2 regions of the Georgenia sp. AZ-5 genome follow, and region 2 is predicted to be linked to the other one. Evidence: riboswitches for the same ligand, from Rfam matches in the RefSeq annotation. Region 2 holds a riboswitch; the other holds the start of a gene.
The links. A riboswitch is a leader RNA that binds a small molecule or an ion and turns the genes downstream of it on or off. The one in region 2 is predicted to bind S-adenosylmethionine.

Region 1 (7,504 bases), 2.8 Mb from region 2:
GGGGACCGCCAGGCGGTCCTCGGCGTCCACGGTGACGATCCGGCCGTCCTCGACGGCTCGGGTCATCATGCGGGTCAGCACCGCCCACAGCCGCCCGGCGTCGGCCTCGGACGGGTCCCGGGCCGCGCGCGTGGGGGCGATCCGGCACGCGTGCAGGGCCTCGGCCCGGAAGACGTTCCCGACGCCGGCGATCACGCCCTGGTCGAGCAGCGCGGCGCCCACCGGGCCCCGGAAGGACCTCAGGCGCCGTGCCGCCTCGGCGGCCTCGGCGTCGGGGCGGAGCGGGTCGGGGCCGAGCCGCCCGACCAGCGCGGACCGGTCGCCGAGGGTGAGGAGCTCGCACCGGCTCGGGGCGATCAGGTCCCAGGCGACGTCGGGGGTGGCCAGCCGGAGGCGGACCTGGCGCAGCGGCGCCCCGGTCACCGGCGAGAAGCGCAGCCACTTGCCCCGCATGCCCAGGTGCACGTGCACCGTCCGCCCCGCGGCCGTGTCGATGAGGAGGTGCTTGCCGACGGCGTCGACGTCCTCGACCCTCGCCCCGTCCACCGCGTCGGCGGGGAACCTGCCCTGCGGCGACGCCGCCCGGACCCTGTGCCCGACCAGCTCGGCCAGGGACCGCGCGAGACGGTGGATGGTGTGGCCCTCGGGCATTCGGCCTCCTCAGCCCCGTGCCGGCAGCGCGGCCGCGCGGACCGGCCCCGGCGGCGAGAACTCCGACGGTACGGCCTGGGCGGTCGGCCGGCACCCCGGACGGCCCGTGCCGAACCCCGCACCCTTGGACGGCGCCCGGAGAGCGCACCCGGCATGCCGCCGAGGGCTGCCCCGCGCATGCTGGGGGCGTGGAGCAGATCGCCGAGTCGCTGTACTCGTGGGCGTCCATCCTCGACGAGCAGACCCTCCAGCAGGCCCTCCGGGCGTCCACCATGCCGTTCATCTACCCGCACATGGCGCTGATGAGCGACGCGCACCTGGGCAAGGGCGCCACGGTGGGGTCGGTGATCCCCACCCGCGGCGCGGTCATGCCGGCCGCGGTGGGCGTCGACGTGGGGTGCGGGATGGTCGCCGTGCGGACCCAGTTCACCGAGCGCGACGTCCGCGCCCGTGGCCGCCTCAGCGCGCTGCGCGCGGGGATCGAGCGGGCCGTGCCGCTCAGCCCCGGGAAGTACAACGCCCGGGTCCGCGGCACCGCCGAGCGGTACGTCGACGAGCTGTCCGCGCTCGCCCGGGCAACCGGCGTCGCGCCCGGCACGTTCGCCGGCAACTGGCAGCTCCAGCTGGGCTCGCTGGGCGGGGGGAACCACTTCATCGAGATCTCGGCCGACGAGGACGGCCACGTGTGGGCGTTCCTCCACTCCGGCAGCCGCGGCGTCGGCAACCGCATGGCCTCGCACTTCATCACCGCGGCGCAGACCCTGTCGCGGCGCCGTGGTGTGCACCTGCCCGACCGCGACCTCGCCTACTTCCAGGAGTCGGACCCCGAGTTCCACGACTACATGGCGCACCTGCACTGGGCCCAGGAGTTCGCCCGGCTCTCCCGCGAGGCGATGATGGACCGCACCCTCGACGAGCTGGGCCGGTTCATGGGCGTGGCCCCGGAGCGGCTGGCGCGGGTCAACGCTCACCACAACTACACGGCCGTCGAGGAGCACTTCGGCGAGCGCGTGCTCGTCTCACGCAAGGGCGCCATCGACGCCCACGAGGGCGTCCCCGGTCTCATCCCCGGGTCCATGGGCACGGCCAGCTTCGTCGTGACCGGGAAGGGCAACGAGATGTCGTTGTGCTCAGCCCCGCACGGCGCCGGCCGGGTCTACTCCCGCAACGCGGCGCGCCGGGCCTTCACCCGGGAGGACCTGCGCCGCCGCATGGCGGGGATCGAGTACCGGGACCTGGACGCGTTCGTCGACGAGATCCCCGACGCCTACAAGGACATCGGCACGGTCATGGCCGACGCCGCCGACCTGGTCTCGGTCGACCACGTGCTGCACCAGCTCGTCAACGTCAAGGGACAGTGACCTGCGCGGCGGCGCGGCCCAGCACCTGCACGCAGAGAACCGCCCGGCCGGACTGAAGCGCGTGGTAGCGCTCGTGGATCCGCACCGGGCTGCCGGCGGGGGCGGCGACGGCGAAGCCGTGGTGGTTCCACACGGTCACCCGGCCGCCGGCCAAGTAGTGCACGACCGCGGTGCCGCGCGGCCCGAGCTCGCCGACGATCCCGTCGCGCCATCCGTCCGGCGTCAGCCGCAGGTACTTCGCTTGGATCATGTGGACGAGGTGCCGGGGCCGGTAGCTGCGGCAGGGGCCGTCGGCCGGGGTGCAGGGCGCGGGGAAGGGGAACGTGCTCACGTGGGCTCCTCGGGTGCTGCCGCTCTTCCCGGGCCGGCGGCACGGGCGGGTCTTCCTCCGGGGGCACCGTGCGCGTCGCGCGGTTGCCGGACCAGCTCGCCGGAGGGCGTGGCGCTGGTCCTCTTGACCGGTTCCCACGGTAGCGGACGGCTCCGACACGCCCACCCTGACGGGCGGTGCGCCGTGGCTCGTGAGGAGCCTGAAAATCGTCTGCGGTTTCACGTCGGAATCCGTAGACGCTGAGGCAGCGGATGGACGATGGTGGTGCCCCGGCCGGGGCCGCGGCCGGCTGCAGCGCGTGCGGGAGGAGCACCGAATGTCCGACCTGTCCATCCTCAACGACGACATGCACGACGCGTTCGACCCAGTCCTGGACGAGACCCTCACGGACCCGGTCACGGGGATGGAGGTTGTCGTGGACGGGTTCGACGGCCCGGCCACCATCCTGCTGCTCGTGCCCCACGAGTTCGACCACCCCTACGCGGAGGACGTCGAGGACGTGGACGAGGAGCTGAAGAGGGTGCGCGGCGGCGAGGAGCTGTGGGGTCCGCTCGTGCCCGCGGCGCAGGCCGTGCTCGAGGGTGACGAGCTGGGGGTGGCGGAGGACCTGGACGCCGACGACGTCGACGAGGAGATGCTCGCCCCGGCCGTCGACGACGACTTCGAGGAGTTCGACCTCGACGACGAGGACGAGGACGAGGAGGAGGACGCGAGGCGCTGAGCTCGCTCTCGGGCCGCGCCCCGACGGCGAGCGGCGGACGCTTCTGCCCCGAGCGGCGGCACCGGCTCTGTGGCATGGATTACGGACGGTACGGCCCTCGTACCCCGATCCCCCTCCTGGAGCCTCCGTGACGCAGCAGCCCGAGCACGACCACGCCACCCCGCCCTATCCCGTGGGCGGACGGCGGCAGGGCCAGCCCGCGCAGCCGCTGGCCTCGGCCAAGACGAACACCATGGCGATCGTCGGCCTGATCTGTGCCTTCCGCGCCTGGCCGCTCGGGATCATCTTCTCCGCCATCGGGTTGCGGCAGGTCAAACAGCGCGGCGAGGCGGCCGGGGGCTGGCGCTGGCCGGCCTCATCGTCTCCATCGTCGCCGGCGTGATCAGCATCCTGGTGTTCGTCTTCGTGGTGATGGCCGGGATGCAGGTCGCCGAGGAGGTCGAGGCCGAGCAGGCCGCCGCGCAGGAGCTTCTCGACGACACCCTCGCCGAGGATGAGATCACGGCCGCTCCGGAGCTCGAGTCCGAGCCGGCCCCCAGCACTGACCCGGCCGAGGCCACGTTCAGCGACCCCACGTGCGAGGCGCTCTTCGGCGAGGGCGAGAAAAGCGTCATCAGCCTCATGGCCGCGACAATGGAGGGCGCCGTCATGAGCCTCACGGAGCAGTGCCTGGCGATCTGAGTTTTTCAAGCTCCGGCCCCGGCGACCTCAGGGCGCCGGGGCCTCGGCCGGCTCACGGTCCTCCTACGAGGGGCGGCGCGGCTCGGGGTCGGCCGGTTCGGCTCGCCGCCACACCACAGCTACGTGCACCGTCCTGCCACCAGATCGGATGGGCGATGCGGTGCTGAGGTGCAACATGTCCCCTTCGAGCTGCAGGCGCCGCAGCTGTGTCCTGCCGACCCAGTTCGGGAACAGCGACACAAGCACCGAGTGGGCGACGCTCTGTTCGTCCTCATCGACATGGAACTGGCCCGAGTAGGCGATGTAGGAGGTCGCTTCGGCCTCATATTCCTCGGCAGTACCGGTGAACCAGTCCCCGGAGACGAAGTCGGGGCGGCCGGGCCTGCCGTGGCCGCGCCACCCCTGCCAGGCCCTCCCTGGCAGGGACACCACCACGATCCGCCCCGCGCTCCAGCGTTGCCCAGCCCCCACCTCGCGGGGGCGTCTGGACACCAGACGCCGCCGCGTGACACCGGTCCGCGCGCCTGCTGTGCCTCGTTCTGTGGGAAGCCCGCGTGCTCCCCAGCCCGCAAGGAGGACGACTACCCGGCGTGGCTCGAGCAGGCCCGCACACCCCGCCGACAAAACGGACACAACCACCTCCTGATCTCGCTACCTTCGAGGACATGAACATGGACGACGGCGCCCGTGCCAGGGACCGCTACACCGCCGCCCTCATTCCCCCGCGCCGCGACTCCCGACCCCGGCAGATCATCAGGGCTCTGTGGCTCTCCGCCCGTGAGCTCGCCCCCGGCTTCATCCCGCCGCCCACGCTGGCGTACCTGGTCATCACCGACTCCGCCACCGGCCGTCGGGTCGCCCGCCGGCCCGTCGACGCCGACGAGGCGGGCGGGCTCCTCGCCACCGTCCAGAACCAGCTCGAGCGGGACACGCCAGAGCGGTTCCGTCGCCGTTGGGCCATCACTACCTGAACGATCGAGTCACACGGAGCCGCCAGCCATGACCGCCGCTGAGGCGACACCGAACCCGCTGATACCCGCCGTCTACGACGTGGCCTGGGCGGTCGCTCTCGCCGTGGGCCTTGCCCTCCTGGCCGTGGCCCTCGTCCACCTGGCCCGCCGGAAAGACACCACCCCGACCGAGACGGCCCTGTGGGCCCTGGTCGTGCTGGCGGCCCCGCTCGTCGGACCCGCCGTCTACCTGCTCATCGGGCGACGCCGACAGGACGCCCAGCCGTGACCCGCCGCGCCTTCACCCGGGTGGCCCACTCCCCGCGCGTCCCCGCGTTCACCAACTGCCCCCGGACCGTCCGGGCCGGTGCGCTCGTCCCGCTCGAGCAGTGACGCGAAGGCGGACGGCCAGGCTCAGCCCGGCGCCCCGGCGTGGGCGAGCGCCACGACCAGCTCCCGGACCATCCCAAGAACCAGCGGGACCGCGGTCAGGCTCAACACGAACGCCCACCCGCCGGTCAGTCGACGCTCCCGCACCGGCGCCGGAGATCGCGACCACACTGGGACCGGCTCCAGCAGCAGGAACACCGTCCACAGAGGTGTCGAAACCGCCAGCCAGAACCACGCCCACTTCGTCGCCAGGCGTGGCTGAGGTCCCCCGATGAGCAGGCCCAGGGAAAGCAGAGCGGCCACCCCGGCCGCCACACCCCAAGGACCCTCGAGCGCGGGAGGCAAGAGCGGGGGCCACAACACCGTCGCTTCTGCCAGCACAGCCACACCCCACCCGGTCAAGACGACGGCGGCGAGCACCACGCGGAGCACCACCAGCCCCCGGGGGACTGCCCCACCAGCAGCACCTCCCGCTCGGGCGTCTCGTCACGCGCCGCAATCTCCACCGCACCCCCCACCTTCTCCCCGGATGGCGGGACCGTACCGGCCACCACACACCCGGGAGAGCACCGGCACTCTCTACTACCCGAGTGCGGCCGTGATCGGCCGCGGCCCGGACACCGTCGTCGCCCACACCGCCATGCGCTGCTACCGGCCATCCACTTCCCCGAAGGCACCTAGGCCGGCGCGTCCCCGCCTGGTCGGGCAGGTACGCACCCTGACAGCCCGACGCAGACCCGAGCGGCTGACCGGCCGGCGTCGGCACCGGCGGCAAGGTGGATGAGGTGGCCGTCCCGGCCTATCCCTCCTGTGGCTCCGGCGTCCAGCCCTCCTCGTAAGACGGGTCCGTCTCCCCGGCGCCTTCCGGCGGCGGGTCCAGCTGCGGCAGGTTCAGCGCACGCCTGACGCCGTTAGCCGGCGGGACCTCCTCGGTGAAGGTCGAGAGGGCCTCGTCCACCTCTTGCAGGGTCTCGGCCTCCGCGACGCGCTGGTAGACCTCCCGGTCCGCCTTCATCGCCTCGACATAGGCCCCGACCTCGTCCTGTGCGTCTTCAGGCCAGTCGTAGCCCTCCAGGCCCGCGACTAGCTCGTCCACGGCGTCGATCCGGCCCCTCGCCGCCTCGTTGATCAACTCCACGTCTCCGGTCTCGAAGGCGTAGTCGAGCACGTGCACTCGGCGGTACCACCCGTCCGAGATCCACAAGTACTCGACCTGGTGCTCGTTCAGCCGTTCCTCCGCAGTGCCGCCGACGCCCTCGTCGCCGCCGCAGGCGGCCAGTCCGAGCGCGGCCGCCGCCACCGTTGCAAGGGTCCGCTTCATCGCCGACTCCACAGTGCTGGTCGGGCGCGGTCTCCGTCGACCACGCTCCGGGCACACCGTTTCCTCTGCCGCGTCACCGGGCTGTTACGGCGGCGTTACTGCCAACCGGCCCACCACCGCAGTCCGACCGCCACACCGGCGCCAGCACACCCCACCCCCGGGACGATCAGGACCAGGCTCAGCGCCACAGGCACCGTGGCTCAGGGCCCACCGGTTCCGGCGCGACGCCGACGGGACACCCACACGCCAGCCGCCAGGAGAACCACCACCCCGGCCGCGTACGCCACCCACGAGGACCTCCTGAACGACGTCACCACCTCTTGGGGGGTCACCAACGGGGCCACGGACGAACAGTTCTCCTCACGCGAGGACGCCGAGGCGGCCGCCAACGCCCACGCGGAGAGGATGGGGCGGAGCTACGTCGTCGTGACTTTCCTGTAGTCGCCGCCGCGCCCCCGACCTGTTCGACCTCGACAAGCCCGCCGGCCTGCGATGGGGGATCCGCTACGCCAACAGCACCACGGCTCGCCCGGACTACCTCGGCGACGGCGACGGCAACCGCCCGCCCGGCCCGACCATCGTCCCGAGATCCGGGCAGGGCACCGACACCGCCATCGACGCCTGGTTCTGGCTCTGGCCACCCACCCGCCGGGATCCTCACGGTGGTGTGCGCCTGGCCAGACCGAGGCCTCCCCGAGATCACCACCGAGCTGGACGCCGGACCGCTCCTCGACGCCGCAGCCCGCACCATCCCGCTCTGGGACCCCACCACCGAGTAGCGGCCATGACCACCACCGAGGCCACCCCGAAACCGCTGCTGCCCGCCGCCTACGACCTCACCTGGTCGGCCCCTGTCGCCGCCGGCACGATCCTCCTGGTCGTCGCGGTGGTCCACCTGGCCCGCGGGAAGGACACCACCCCGACGGAGACGGCCCTGTGGGCGCTCGTCGTCCCGGTCGCCCGATCGTCGGGCCAGCCGTCTACCTGCTCGTCGGCCGCCGCCGTCGGGACGCCCCGCTCCAGCCCGCCGAATAACGACGGGCCGCCGTCGAGACCCGCCGCCACGGTGCACCCGGATTCAAGTCGGCGCACCGCAAG
Region 2 (7,504 bases):
GCAAGTCCACCCACCAGCTCGTCGAGGACGGGGAGATGCACCCGCGCGCCGTCGTCCACCGGGACGACCTCGCGCAGGTGCGCGTGCGCCGCCGGCGCTAGGGCTGCCCAGGTACGCCGAGGCCAGGCTGCGGCGGGTGCGACGGCCGTGCTGCCGGGGCCGAACGTGTCAGGGCAGGCGCGTGTGCGGGCCCACCTGGTGGTAGGCGCGGTCGGCGTAGACCAGGGGGTCCGGGCGGCGGCCGTGCTCCGCGAGCTCGGCGCGGACGGTGACCAGGAGGCTGTCCCCGACGGGTACCCGCTGCTCGACGCGCCCGCGCACCCAGGCGGTGGTGCCCTCGAGCACGGGCTCGCCCGTCGGCAGCGGCAGCCAGTCCCGGACGGCGAACCTGTCGATGCCGCTGGTGGCGAACCGGGCGGCGGTCTCGCGCTGGTCCTCGGCGAGGAAGTTGACCACGACGGCGGCCACGGCTTCGATGGCGGGCCGCGCCGAGGACGTGGCGGCCACGGAGAACGCCAGCACGGGCGGGCCGCGGACACCGAGATGACGGACGTCGCGGTGAAGCCCACGGGGCCGTCGGGGCAGCGCAGGGTGATGACGGCGACCCCCGCGGGGTGGTGGCGGAAGACGCCCTTGAAGTCGGCGGCGCTGATGCCTCCGGGCCCCGTCACCGGCTCGGGGGCATGCTGCCCGGCGGCGGGTCCCAGGGTGCGCCGCGCGGCGCCGGGCCCCAGGGCGCGCTCACGCCGGGCGAGGGCGGACGTCTGCGCGCTCATGGGGCCTCCTGGGTAGGGCGGGGCAAGCACGGTCGGCTCGACGGGGCCGACGCTAGGTGGGCCCCCGCGGGTGCGGCCTGCGCCGTCGGGGCCCGTCTCGCCACCAGAGACGGAGCCTGGCGGATCCTGGACCGCTCTCACATCGCGAGAACCCGGCCGGCCAGACCGCATCCGCCGACGCCGCGCAGGGACGCTTCCACCGATCGCCCGCCGTCCGTTGCGTGAGACGCGCCGCCCGGATGGTTGACGCCTCACGCGCGTGCCCCATAACGTCAGCCCCAGGTTTGGAGTACCAGTGCGCACCGACGGTGCGCTAAGCCCCGGCTTGCTGGTCGGCAACCCCCCACGTGCGGGGGGTGCCCCGGGTGACAACCTGGTCCCGTCACGTGGCGGGGCAACGACGACGCACCGCCAAGGTGCATGGCACGAAGGAAAACGCGCGACATGAACACGCACACGGGCCCCGGGCAGAACGCTTTCTCGCCTCGCCGCTCCATGTGCATGTCCATGTGCTGCCGAATGTCCGCCTGAGGACGTTCCCCGCGATGCCCCGGCGCGATCCGCGCTGACGCATCACCCCTGACCTTCCCCCCGCCCCGCCCGGGTGACACGGCGCGGCGCGGGACCAGGCGGTCGGGCATTCCTTCCTGCTTCCCGCGCGCAGCGCGCGACGACACCCTTGGACGTGCATCCCCATGACTGTCTCCTTCCTTCCGGACCGCTCCACCCGCCCCACGTCCACCGGCGCTCTCCTCGGTCTCGACCTCACCGGCCTGGGCGTGACCTGCGAGTCGCAGGTGCCCTCCGCCGACCTGCCCGTGGAGAAGGCCGACCTCGCCCGCCTGGCCTCCTACACGCGGGCCGCGCACCTGGGCGGCGTCAGCTTCGTCTCCCTGGGCGAGCAGTTCCGGCTGCGCAGCGACCTGCGGCTGCGCCCCGACGCGTGGCTCGACCCGGTCGTCGCAGCCCGGCGTATCGGCCCGCACGCCGCCGCCGGCCTGGTTGCCGCCGTCCCCCAGGACGCCGACCTCGTCGCCGTCGTCGGCCAGCTCAAGGACATCCCGCAGGCCGCGGGTTCCTGGGCCGGCCTCGAGCTGTCCCACCGCGGCGACGGCGACCGGTTCGCCCGCTCCCTCGAGGCCCTGGGGCGCTCCTTCGCCACGGCCCGCACCCGTGGCCCCCGCCCGCGCGTGGTGGTCCCCGTCGCCGCCGAGGCCGAGATCGAGGCCGCCGGTGCCTTCGCGGACGTCGTCCGCATCCGCGAGCAGGACCTGGAGTGGGCGCGCGAGCTGCGCTACGCGGTGCGCTCCGCGGCACGCGCCGCCGGGCGCCAGGACGTGCGCGTCCTCGTCGACCTGCGCACCGTGATCTCCGCCGACCGAGCCGCGGCCCGGGAGCGGGCCGCGCTGATCGCCGACATCGACGGGCCGGGCGCCTCGTGGGCCGGCGCGCTGGAGGCGGTCGGCACGGTCGACGACGTCGCGGGGACCATCGACCGCTGGGTCACCGCGGGCGCGGCCGACGGCTTCGTCGTCCTGCCCGGGTCGGTCCCGGCCGACGTCGCGGCACTCCTCAAGGGTCTGCTGCCGGAGCTGCGCCGGCGTGGGATCGTCGCCGAGCGTCCGGCCGAGGCAGCCGCCACGCGCACGCCGGCGCCCGCGACCGCCCGCGGTGCCGCCGGGCGCGCCGCCCGGACGGCGCCGGCCGCCCGACCCGAGGTCGTGGCCGTCGCCGGCTAGCGGGGCGGACCGCACGCTGACGCAGGGTGGGGTGTGCGCCCGCACGCTGGCGCAGGGTGGGGTGTGCGCCCGCACGCTGGCGCAGGGTGGGTGTGCGCCCGCACGCTGGCGCAAGGGGCGGGGCGCGCGCAGACGGCGTCCGCAGCCGAGGCCGTCGGCCCGCGGCCCGGGTGCCGGGTGCGCCCGGGGGTGCCAGCCTGGGTCGCATGACACGGTTCGGCTACACCCTGATGACCGAGCAGAGCGGCCCGAAGGAGCTCGTGCACTACGCCGTCGAGGCGGAGCGGCGGGGGTTCGACTTCGAGGTCTCCTCCGACCACTTCTTCCCGTGGCTGAAGGAGATGGGGCACTCGCCCTACGCCTGGTCGGTGCTGGGGGCCGTCGCCCACGCCACCGAGCGGGTGGAGCTGATGACCTACGTGACATGCCCGACGATGCGGTACCACCCGGCCGTCGTCGCCCAGAAGGCCGCCACGCTGGGGCTGCTCAGCGACGGGCGGTTCCTGCTCGGGCTCGGCGCGGGGGAGAACCTGAACGAGCACGTGGCCGGTCACCGCTGGCCCGCGGTCGGGGAGCGCCACGACATGCTCGAGGAGGCGCTCGTCATCATCCGCGACCTTCTGGACGGGCACGACCTGACGTTCGAGGGCGACCACTTCCGCGTCGACTCCGCACGGCTGTGGGACCTGCCCGAGTCCCGGGTGGAGATCGGCGTGGCCGTCTCCGGGCCGCAGTCCGTCTCCCGCTTCGCCCCCCTGGCCGACCACCTCGTCGCCACCCAGCCGCAGCGCAAGACCCTCGAGCGGTGGGCGGCGGCGCGCTCGGACGCCGGGCTGACCGCCTCGCGCGCCATCGGGCAGATCCCGATCTGCTGGGACACCGACGCCGACGCGGCCGTCCAGCGGGCGCACCGCCTGTTCCGCTGGTTCGGCGGCGGCTGGCACGTCAACGCGGACCTGCCGACGACGCGGGCGTTCGCGGACGCGACGCAGTTCGTCCGGCCCGAGGACGTGGCCGGGTCCATCCCGTGCGGGCCGGACCTCGACGCCATCGTCGAGGCCGTCTCCGCGTTCTGGGAGGCCGGCTTCACCGACGTCGCGCTGGTGCAGGTGGGCGACGAGAAGCAGCAGGAGTTCCTGGACCGGGCGGCCGAGCCGCTGCTCGAGAAGCTGCGGGACGCCGCCCCGGCCGGCGAACCGGTCTGAGCCCACGTCCGACCCACCGGCCGCACGTCGCTGCCCGCGGCCAGTGCCGACCCACCGCGCGGACCCGCCGCGCGGACCCGCCGCTCCGGACGGCCGGGTGGTCTAGCGTCGCCGGGCGTCGTAACGCAGCGCCACGATGCCGGAGGCATACGCCTTGGCCTCCAGCAGGGTGAGGTCGCGGCGCCCGGCCTCCGCGGAGAGCAGGGAGCGCCCGGCGCCGATGACCACCGGGATGACGCGCAGCTGCAGTTCGTCGACGAGGTCGGCGGCGAAGAGGGAGCGCGCGAGGGAGATGCTGCCCCACACGACGATGTCCCCGCCGTCCTGCCGGCGCGCGTCGGCGACGTGCTCGGTGGCGCTGCCGCGCACGACGCGGGCGGGTGGGTAGCCACCCCACGGCGCCTCGGTCAGCGTCGAGGAGTAGACGACCTTCGGCGTGGTGTTGACCATCTCGGCCATCACCTCTGCCTCCGCGGCCGCGGTGGGCCAGTAGCCGGAGAACATGGCGTAGGTGGCGGCGCCGAGGGCGATGGTGTCCACGCCGGCCAGCTGTGCGACGTTGTCCCGGTCGACCTCGTCGTAGTCCGTCACGGCGCCGAAGAAGTCCAGGCCGCCGTCGGTGCCGGCGACGAAGCCGTCGGCGGTCGTCAGCTCCTGCACGATCACCCGGCGCACGGGCCAGCCCCGCCGCTACGCGGTCTTCTTCGCGGGCGCCTTCTTGCGGGTGGTACCACCGCGGGCGCCCTTCTTTGCCGCGGGCTCCTCCTCCTCGGCCTCCTTCGGCTTCGCCGCCGCGCGCTTGCGGGCGGGGGCCTTCTCGGCGGGCTCGTCGTCCGCGGCAGAGTCGGTCCCGCCGGCTGCGGCCGCGCGGCCACCGCCCTTCTTGCGGGACTCCTCGACCGAGCGGCGCAGCGCCTCCATCAGGTCGAGGACCTCGCCGCCCTCCTCCTCCGGCTGCTCACCGAAGGTGGCCTCGGTGGAGACCGCCTCGCCCTGCTCCAGCTTCGCCTCGATGAGCTGGCGCAGCTCGACCTGATACTCGTCCGTGAACTCGCCGGGCTCGAAGTCGGCCTCGAAGCTCGAGACGAGCGCCGAGGCCATCTGCAGCTCCTTGTCGCTGATGCTCACCTTCTGGTCGAGCTCGGGGAAGTCGGCCTCGCGGACCTCGTCCTCCCACAGCAGCGCCTGCAGCACGAGCACGTCGCCGCGCACCCGCAGCGCCCCTAGCCGGGTCTTGTCCCGCAGCGTGAAGTGGACGATGGCGGTGCGGTCCGTCTCCTCGAGGGTGCGGCGCAGCAGCACGTAGGACTTCGTCGACTTGGAGTCCGGCGCCAGGTAGTACGTCTTCTGCATCATGATCGGGTCGACCTGCTCGGAGGGGACGAACTCGAGCACGCTGATCTCCCGCGACCGCTCGGCCGGGAGCGAGTCGATGTCCTCCTCGGTCAGCACGACGGTGCGGTCGCCGTCGTCGTAGGCCTTCGCGATGTCCTGGTAGTCCACCGTCTTGCCGCACTTCTCGCAGCGGCGCTGGTAACGGATGCGGCCGCCGTCGGCGCCGTGGACCTGGTGGAGCTCGACGTCGTGGCTCTCCGTGGCGCTGTACAGCTTGATCGGCACGTTCACCAGGCCGAAGCTGACCGAGCCCTTCCAGATCGCACGCATGACACGTCCCCTTCCCGCGCCCGGGCCCGCGTGCCCCGGCGCATACCCGGTAGTGAACTAGCGGACCGGCGCCCGCGCCAGCGGTATGGCGCCGTCTCCGTCCTCCTCGCCGCCCTGCGGGCGGCGTGCGGATGCCTCAACGGACCGGCGGACCGGCGGCACCGGCGTGGCCGGCCGGTCGCGCGCCGGTGCCGCGCCGGCCGGGCGAGCCGAACGCGCGCGCGTAGCCGACCAGGCGGTCGGCGAGCTCGCCTGGCCGCGAGAGGTACGCCGCGTGGCTGCCGGGCATGGCGTCCGGCTCGAGACCGAGGCGCTCGCGGGCCATCCGTCGCAGGAAGTCGGGTGGGAAGAACCGGTCGTCCTCGAGCACGAGGTAGGCCGTGGGCACGTCGGGCCAGGCGGCCGGCGGCCACGGGTCGGACATCGGCCGGGCGGCCTGGTCGCGTCCCCGGCGGAGCGCCTCGGCGGCGAGCGGCGGGGCGACGTCGTGCATGAACGTCGCGACGAGGGCGTCGTCGTCGTCCATGCGCGCGTCAACGCCCTCGCGGCGCGCACGCTCGCGCGCGGCGGCCTCGTACCCGGACGTCTCCCACCACTCGCCGGCCGTCTCCCCGGGACGGGGGACCAGCGCCGCGACCAGCACCAGGCCGTCGGCGGCAAGGGTCTCGCAGACGAGCGGTGCGGTGAAGCCCCCGAGCGAGTGCGCGACCACGACGACCCCGTCCGTGGCGGGCACCGGCGGGGCGGCCCGGACCGCACCCACGACGGCGGCCGCGTACTCCGCCAGGCCGGCCGCCGGGTCCTCGCACGGCAGGTCCACCGTGATCGCCCGGTGCCCGCGGGACGCGAGCTCGGCCGCGACCAGGTGCCACTCCCACGCGCTGCCGCCGGCCCCGTGGACGACCACGAACGTCGTCACGGCTGCTGCTCCGGGACGACCGCGATGACGTTGCCGGACGGGTCGGTGAACCAGGCGATCGGCGGCCCCCAGCCGTGGTAGATGCCCTTGGCGTCGGTCTCCAGCTCGGTGCCGGCGTAGTGCTCGAACTTCACGCCACGGGCGCCCAGCTCGTCCACCGCCTGCTCCACGTCCGGGACGGGGAAGTTCAGGACGGTGAAGGACGCGGGCGTGTGCGCCTCGCCCTTGGCGTAGACGAACACGTCGGTGCCGCCGGGCAGGTGCACTGTCAGCGAGCCCTGTCCCATCGGGCCGTCGGAGACCTGCAGGCCCAGGATGCCGGTGTAGAACTCGCGGGCCTTCTCCAGGTCGTCCACGGAGAAGCTGCTGAAGGCGGGGGCGGTGAACATGGTGGATCCCTTCTCTCGATGTGCGTGAGGCGCTCATGTGCGGCAGGGCCAGGAGGAGCACGAAGACGTCAATCGAGCAGAGCAGCACCGGCAGGGTCAGCACGGCCAGCGCCGTCCACTCCCGCCGCCCGGCGCGGCGGGCACGGAGACGGCGGTCTGCGGGCTCACGGCGGGCTCCTCGGGGCGGCCGGCTGCGGTCGTCGGCCGCTCGGCGGCCGGGTGGGGCGCGGGGGAAGTCACGCCGGAGGTGTGGTGCCGGTCACGAGGCTACGCGCGTCGGTCCTGCGCGGTCGCCGGTCCTCGACCGGGAGGCCCGGCTGAGCTGCTGCTCGGCGGTGCTTCCCATGCGCACGATGTTCCGCGGCGAGGCGGCGAGGCCGCGCGCGGGTTCGCCCCGTCGGGCTCCCGCTGGGGGAGGGGTGCGTCGTCGCCGACGTCGCCGGCGGTCGTCTCGCCGTTGAGCCGGTGGAGCGGCTCGGGCCCGAGAGAGCGGGAGGGGTCGACGCCCTCCTCACCACCACGCCCATCGTGCTCGCCCGGCTGCTGTACGACGGCTACGCCCCTGGACCGGGCCGTGGCCGACGGCGTCGCGACGGTGGAGGGGGACCCGGCGGCGGTGCGCCGGTACCTGGGTCTGTTCTGGCTGCCGGAGCCCGCGCCGGGCCGTCCGGCGGGGCCGCGGTCGCCGGCCGCTGAGGGGCGCCATGGGGCGCAGGAACTTCGGCGAGCGCCGCACCTGGCGTGCGCCCGGCTGCCACGGCGCGCCGCTCAGCCCGCGGCGCTGCTCCGCCTGTCCTTCGCGGAGGTGCGG

Region 1: linked by a shared signal. The riboswitch ahead of ACF0H8_RS02090 (hypothetical protein) and the one ahead of ACF0H8_RS15180 (hypothetical protein) in region 2 are both predicted to bind S-adenosylmethionine.

The regions. Positions count from the first base shown of each region.
Region 1 covers NZ_JBINOU010000001.1:433,481-440,984, forward strand. Annotated here, with positions in the region: gene ACF0H8_RS02080 (Fpg/Nei family DNA glycosylase) at 1-651, opposite strand, end outside; gene ACF0H8_RS02085 (RtcB family protein) at 840-2,012, shown strand; gene ACF0H8_RS02090 (hypothetical protein) at 1,999-2,343, opposite strand; SAM riboswitch class IV at 2,360-2,472, opposite strand; gene ACF0H8_RS02095 (hypothetical protein) at 2,660-3,064, shown strand; gene ACF0H8_RS02100 (hypothetical protein) at 3,192-3,446, shown strand; gene ACF0H8_RS02105 (hypothetical protein) at 3,443-3,745, shown strand; gene ACF0H8_RS02110 (lipocalin-like domain-containing protein) at 3,809-4,180, opposite strand; gene ACF0H8_RS02115 (hypothetical protein) at 4,411-4,716, shown strand; gene ACF0H8_RS02120 (PLD nuclease N-terminal domain-containing protein) at 4,745-4,984, shown strand; gene ACF0H8_RS02125 (hypothetical protein) at 5,110-5,388, opposite strand; gene ACF0H8_RS02130 (hypothetical protein) at 5,885-6,406, opposite strand; gene ACF0H8_RS02135 (hypothetical protein) at 7,191-7,504, shown strand, end outside.
Region 2 covers NZ_JBINOU010000001.1:3,226,121-3,233,624, reverse strand. Annotated here, with positions in the region: gene proB (glutamate 5-kinase) at 1-101, shown strand, start outside; gene ACF0H8_RS15185 (flavin reductase family protein) at 169-522, opposite strand; SAM riboswitch class IV at 1,058-1,183, shown strand; gene ACF0H8_RS15180 (hypothetical protein) at 1,472-2,515, shown strand; gene ACF0H8_RS15175 (TIGR03557 family F420-dependent LLM class oxidoreductase) at 2,722-3,720, shown strand; gene ACF0H8_RS15170 (dihydrofolate reductase family protein) at 3,823-4,386, opposite strand; gene ACF0H8_RS15165 (Ku protein) at 4,411-5,385, opposite strand; gene ACF0H8_RS15160 (alpha/beta hydrolase) at 5,522-6,304, opposite strand; gene ACF0H8_RS15155 (VOC family protein) at 6,301-6,693, opposite strand; gene ACF0H8_RS15150 (MarR family winged helix-turn-helix transcriptional regulator) at 7,462-7,504, opposite strand, start outside.